Fodinibius salicampi: one gene and its partner. The protein of the gene in region 2 interacts with the protein of the main gene of each other region in a pairwise test. Links are inferred from orthologs where the notes say so. Each region holds a gene or a part of one and is shown on either strand. Other genes may lie near its edges.

The links.
Region 1: the proteins of ABEB05_RS02125 (region 2) and mrdA interact in binary tests that used the Escherichia coli proteins (3 or more experiments, as listed by UniProt). The link is inferred for Fodinibius salicampi from one-to-one orthologs.

Annotation. Positions count from the first base shown.
Region 1 is NZ_BAABRS010000004.1:222,959-226,223, forward strand. What follows is about bases 331-3,259. They hold mrdA (penicillin-binding protein 2), read right to left. Parts: upstream 2,744-3,259; coding sequence 917-2,743; downstream 331-916. Other genes in these bases: rodA (rod shape-determining protein RodA), read right to left, coding at 331-913; mreD (rod shape-determining protein MreD), read right to left, coding at 2,752-3,225; mreC (rod shape-determining protein MreC), read right to left, coding at 3,222-3,259. Outside these bases: more of rodA, read right to left, coding at 1-330; more of mreC, read right to left, coding at 3,260-3,265. UniProt on the Escherichia coli protein: Catalyzes cross-linking of the peptidoglycan cell wall. Responsible for the determination of the rod shape of the cell. Is probably required for lateral peptidoglycan synthesis and maintenance of the correct diameter during lateral and centripetal growth.
Region 2 is NZ_BAABRS010000001.1:521,578-524,932, reverse strand. What follows is about bases 323-3,341. They hold ABEB05_RS02125 (penicillin-binding protein 1A), read left to right. Parts: upstream 323-683; coding sequence 684-2,999; downstream 3,000-3,341. Other genes in these bases: atpC (ATP synthase F1 subunit epsilon), read right to left, coding at 3,176-3,341; ABEB05_RS02130 (UDP-2,3-diacylglucosamine diphosphatase), read left to right, coding at 323-671. Also shown: more of ABEB05_RS02130, read left to right, coding at 1-322; more of atpC, read right to left, coding at 3,342-3,355. UniProt on the Escherichia coli protein: Cell wall formation. Synthesis of cross-linked peptidoglycan from the lipid intermediates.

The DNA of each region.
Region 1 (3,265 bases), on a different replicon or contig from region 2:
GCTCCGGAAGAAACCGAAGCTGGGTTTGGGTTCCTTCCATGAATCCTTTTCCGTATACGCCACCCGAACCAATAGCGGTTTTAGCCTGTATGATGTTCCATCCAGCGCCCTGTGGATCAAAAGAGGGATCGGTAAAGGCTTCTATACGTGCACGTTGGTGGGGCTGTAATATTTGAAAGAGGGCAACCTGAACCCCAATCACAAGGAGAATACCGGTGGCGAAGGAAGTAAATGTAAGCCAAGTGCTTCGCTGAAGCATAAAGACCAGCAGGGTTAATACTACAGCGGCAAGAATCCCCCAGTACCAGCTAATTATGCTTACATAGCCAATGATTGCAGGAGAGATAATAAACAGGGATATCCCATAAGGTAGACCCGACCAGAAAAGTACAACGGGAATAAGCGCCAAAAATATGATGGCCGTACCGGTATCGTTCTGAAGGAAAACAAGTACTGTGGGGACGAGGATAATCAGTACAGTGGTAACGGCTGTCTTAAGATTATCAGCAGAAATATTACGTCGGCTGGTCAGGTAGCTGGCGACAGCAAGCACAGTCGCTATTTTCATTAATTCGCTTGACTGCAGGTTAACAGGTCCTAATACCAACCAGCTTTTGGCTCCATTAACCTCCCGGCCAATAAACAGGGTAAGAATCATCAGCAGCAGTCCAATAGCATAAAAAACAAATGCTCCTTCTTGAAAGGTACGCGGATTTATATATTGAAGTCCCACCAGAATTCCCAGGCCGATACCAAATGCCACTAATTGCTTATAGAAGTTGATTTGTATGTAACCAGGCAGGAATTCAGCCACTGGGCCCTGAGTAGCACTATAAATGGCTACCAGGCCAACTACTACAAGGCCGATCCATAAAGTGCCAAGAGACCAGTTATATTCTCCAAAACGATTCATTTTTTAATTGTTTTCGGGTCTTGGTTCAAAATTCATCACGTAATCGTACACATGGGAGCGACCAATTTCTCCATTGATATACTGTTCTACCATTAATGAAGCTATGGGTGCAGCTGATATAGAGCCATAACCAGCGTTCTCAACAAGTACTGCTACAGCAATTTGAGGGTTTTCTACGGGAGCGAAACAAATAAACCATCCGTGATCCTGTCCATGTGGATTTTGGGCTGTACCGGTTTTCCCGGCAACAGCTATACTATCTAAGTCTGCGTAGTACCTCCCGCTACCCTCCGTAACTACTCTTCGCATACCATCTTTAATGACCGCCAATTCACTTTCATCGACCCAACTTATTTTTGTTGTATCTGTATTGGGATATATAACCCTTCCATTTGGTTCCCGAATGGATTGTACAAAGTGGGGTTTGATGGCATAACCGCCGTTTGCAATTTGTGCCGCTACGGTAGCCATTTGAAGCGGTGACGCAGCCATGAATCCCTGTCCAATACCGAGGCTAAGCTGGTCGCCTATGCCCCAGGTACCTTCACCAAGGGTATTGTTTAAGTACGAGCTGTCGGGTAAAATACCAGACGTTTCACTGGGTAGGTCGATGCCGGTGGGGCGACCAAGGCCAAAGGACGAAGCTAACTCATTCCATCGATCAATGCTATGGGAGCGTACCATTTCATCCATTAGCCAGAAAAAGAAGGTATTGCTGGACTCTTGGATAGCTTTGCCAATATTGTATTGTCCCGGGTCAGCTAAATCGTTATATCGTCGTCCCCTTGAGTAATAACCCGGATTATAAATAGTTGTTTGTGGAGTAATTACCTCCATCTCCATTCCCATAAGACCCATAAGGGGTTTAAAGGTAGATCCGGGCGGTTGCGCACTTGAAGTCGAACGGTTGAAAAGAGGGTTTAAAGTATCAGCATTTATACTTTGCCAGTAATCAGCATCTATTCTACCCGCTAGGCGTCTTATATCAAATTCCGGAGCACTGGTCATGCTCAGGATGCTCCCATCCTGGGGGTCAATAGCAATAGCTGCTCCTTTCTTTCCTTCCATGAGCTCCTCAGCCAATAGCTGCAGATCTGTATCGAGGGAAGTATGCAAATCAGCTCCTTTTTGAGGCGCTTCATCCATAGATCCATTTTGATAGGATCCAAGATTTTGACCCATCGCATTGACCAGAATATATTCTGTCCCTTCTTTTCCTCTGAGTTGGGATTCATAGCTCTTTTCAAGGCCGGTTTTGCCGATTTTATCTCCCAGATGATAACTATCCTTGGCCAGGTACTCTTCCTGGGAGACTTCCCGGAGGTAACCCAGTACATGAGAAGCTCGAAGACTGTCAATAGGATAGTGACGCTTGCTTTCAATTTGATGGCCAATGCCCGGTAACTGCCAGATGTTTTCCTGAATTATTGAGAAGGTTTCAAAATTAATTTCAGTAAACAGCCGGGATGCCCGATGCCAAGAATATGAGCGGGCTTCCTCTACGCGTTTTCTTACCTCCTCAACAGGTATATCTAATAATCTTGCGAGAATGGGAGTGTTTTCATCCTTATAACTGGAAGGAATAATAGTAATAGAATAAATGGGCTCATTTTCTACTAATAGTTTCCCATTACGATCATATATAAGACCACGCGCTGGATTGACAATCTGTTGTCGCAGGGCATTTTCCCGGCTTAGCGGATCATAGGTATCATATTCCAATATTTGAAGCTGGAAAAGACGTCCTAGAATTATCAGCCCCAAAACGATAATGATACCCATCAAAACGCGAATGGATATATGGCTGCGCTTTTTCTTCTGATATTGCATGAATGGTACTACTTATTAGTTCTGAACATATAGAAAAGAGCTGCTACTATAGCTGAATATAAGCTACTTCCAAGTAGGTAAGCTCCAAAAAGTGTTTCTGCCGTGTAATTCTGGATAAAGATGTTCAACCCCAAAAAAATAAGATTATGGAAAAGAGCGGCAAGTGCAACAGTAATAACGACTTGTCCAACACTTAATTGTGTTTTATGATCTTTAGGAATAAATCGATGAACGATATATATAAGCAATGTTTTAGAAAACATATTGAGCCCCCAAACATCAAGCAGAGCATCCTGCAGAAATCCCAAAGAAGCCCCCATCAGCAGAGCTGCTGTTCTGTTTTCCTTACTCATATACCAGACCAGGAATATAAGAACAAGATCAGGATATGCTTCAAAAATAGTTAAATGCCGAAATAGCACAAGCTGAAGAATCAGGAAGACAAGTCCTATGCCGATATGTTTAAGCCGCCTTCCGGTCATTCTAAAGCGTTCTGATATTGTTCGTTAAGTTTTTGGATCG
Region 2 (3,355 bases):
TCCAGCTGATCGATTATTGCGAACAAAGATCTATTCAAATTTTTATCCTGGGGGATCTATTCGACTACTGGATGGAATTTCCTGACTATATTCCCTCCTATGGAAATAAACTTCTTGACCGATTTGAAACGTATAATCGTAATATCTCCTCTATTCCCTATATAACAGGTAATCATGATCACTGGACGTATGGACATCTTATAGACAGGGGATTCAAAATCACTCACGAATATATTCAATGTTCCCTGGACCAAAAAAAACTTATGCTCTTGCATGGAGATGGCTTAGCAAATTCCCATTTTGATCTACCCAGGCCACTGATGCACAGGATCCTGCGTAATTCCTTTTTTCTGAAATGTTATCGGGCTATATTAAATGGGTCGGCTGGGTTGACACTAATGAAATACTTTTCCCGTTTTAACAGAAAACTCGATGATCCTGAAAATCATAAAGAAATGCTTTCTAACTGGGCAAAAGATCAGTTACAGAAAAGTGATTTCGATTTAATAATTTCTGGTCACGATCATATACCCCGCCGGGAACAATATGACTTCGGAAGCTATATAAATTTAGGTACCTTTTACAAGCATCGTACTTTGGCCCTTTACAATAATTCAGCCATTAAACTCGTTTGTTGGGAGCCTGAAACACATTCTCTTAAACCATTTTGAGTCAAAAATTAAATGAGTAACTCAGACTTTGATAATGAAATGGATCGTTATTTTAACGATCCCGAATACCGCCGGCAAAAGGCCTCAAAGGATAATTCTGGCCACTCAGGTTATAAAAATTGGTTCTCCTTTAACTGGAATAAAAATGATTTTGTTAAGTGGACAACCATTGCTGGTGGTATAACAGTTATATTGTTTACCGGTTTTCTTATTTTTCTTTTTTCGGGTCTTCCTTCAGTATCCGAACTTGAAAATCCTCAAACAGCTATTGCCTCCGAAGTTAAAAGTCGGGACGGCGTTGTTTTGGATCGTTTTTATACAGAAAATCGTACCTACGTACCCTATGAAGATATATCCCCCCATGCTATAAATGCATTAATAGCTACTGAGGATCACCGATTTTACGAACATTGGGGTATAGATATGATCCGCACCCTCTCCGTACCCTGGCATCTGCTGAACGGACGGATACAAGGAGGATCTACTATTACCCAACAGCTAGCCCGAAATTTATATAAGAAGATCGGGCGTGAATTTTCGATCATCAGGAAACTGCGCGAAATGATAACTGCCATTGAAATAGAGGGCAATTACACTAAGCGTGAAATAATAGAAATGTATTTGAATACAGTTGAATTTCCGAATAGCGCCTTCGGTATTCAATCTGCTGCATATACGCATTATGGTAAAACAGCCAAAGAACTTACAGCCCCTGAAGCCGCTACACTCATAGGTTCATTAAAAGGAGTTTATCTTTATAATCCACGCATTAATCCTGAAAATGCTATTTCCCGCCGCAATACGGTGCTTATGCTCCTCAATGAACGGGGATTTCTTGATAATACGGCCTATAACCAACTTTTAGAACAACCCCTGCAATTAGATTATCATCCTCCCTCCAAAGCCGGAACTGAAAGCAGGTATTTTGGGCAATATGTCAGGCAACAAATAGAAGGTTGGGCCGAAGAAAACGGCTATAATCTTAATACCGATGGACTTACGATCTATACCACTATTGATTCACGGTATCAAAAATATGCTCAACAAGCCGTAGAGACTAAGCTTGATTCTTTGCAGTCGATATTCGTAGATGAATGGACCTCCTCCAATGGGGAGTTTATGGATATCTTCTGGCAGCGATATCCCCAGTTCTTACCCAGTTTTATTCGTGAAACCGATCGTTTTAAAAACGGGTTTTCTAAATATGACACCGATCAATCCTCGGTAGTTATGGAAAAATTGAGGGCCGATGAAGCTTTTGTGGACTCCGTCAAGCGCGCTAAAATGCGCTTAGAAGCAGGATTTGTAGGGATTGATCCCAAGACGGGCGAAATCCTGTGCTGGATAGGCGGCTCCGACTATGGTGATGTACAGTTCGACCATGTCTACCAGTCCGAACGACAAGCCGGATCAACCTTTAAGCCCTTTGTATATACCGTGGCTATTGATAATGGCTATATGCCCTATCACAGATTCTCAAAATATCCCCGCAAATTTGTTCAAAAGAGCGGCAGAGTTTGGGCCCCCAAAGATCCGAGTGTTCCCGAAGGACCGGATATGCTGCCCCTGCGGCAAGGACTGGCACGGAGCTTAAATAATGTGACGGTTGGACTGCTGCCCGAAATTGCGGGGGCTCCGAATACAAACCGTGTTGAAGATTTAATGCCAGCAGCGCAAAAGATAAAGCAGATGGCTGAAAATATGGGGATTGACCTCTCGGATGAACGCGTATTCCCATCTATAGCCCTTGGAACAGCGGAAGTATCGCTGTTGGAATTAACAAGCGCCTATACCACTTTTGCGAATCAGGGCGTGCATATTGAACCCTTCGCAATTACCCGTATTGAAGACAAGTCCGGCAATGTAATTAAAGAATATCAGCCGGAGTTTCAGCAGGAAGCAATAAGTCCTGAGACAGCTTATATTATGATTGATATGATGCGCGGGGTTATACGGGGCGGAGAAGATTACTATGGAACCGGCGTGCGCCTGCAAAGCACTTATAATATCCGACAGGATATTGCCGGAAAGACCGGAACTACACAGAATGCGGCAGATAACTGGTTTATGGGAATGACTCCTCATATTGTAATGGGAGCTTGGGTGGGCGGTGCCGACCGGCGTATTCGCTTCCCTGAGACCAGCAGGACCGGTCAGGGGGCCCATACAGCACTCCCAATGGTCGGTCGATTCATGAACCTTGCCTCATCCGATCCCGATGCTCCCTGGAGTTATGAAGCATTTGAACCTCCTGCAGGATTTGTGATGCCCCGGGAAGGTGCCGGCAACAACGGTAATAACACCGGTACCGGTCGGATTGACTGGTAAGGTAATAATAGTACGTTACTTTTCAGTAATGGGATACGTCCTGATGCTGAGTTAATACGATAAAAGCTGGACTAGGCAAGGAAAGATCTAAACAATAAAAAAGGCGATCCCTCAATCAATGAGAGATCGCCTAATTTTTTCGGATAACTATTATAGAAAATAAGTAACCATCTGCCTTACTGTGTAGATACCGTTACATCAGCCGCTAGTTTGATACGGTTTTCTGCCCTTTCTAAAGCTTTCTTCGCTCTTTTCTTATCGATAGAGTCATCTTCCGATGCTGATGCCAAACGTTCACGTGCTCGTTCTTTTGCAGCTTTTGCACGCTCTACATCAATCTCCTCTACCGATTCAGC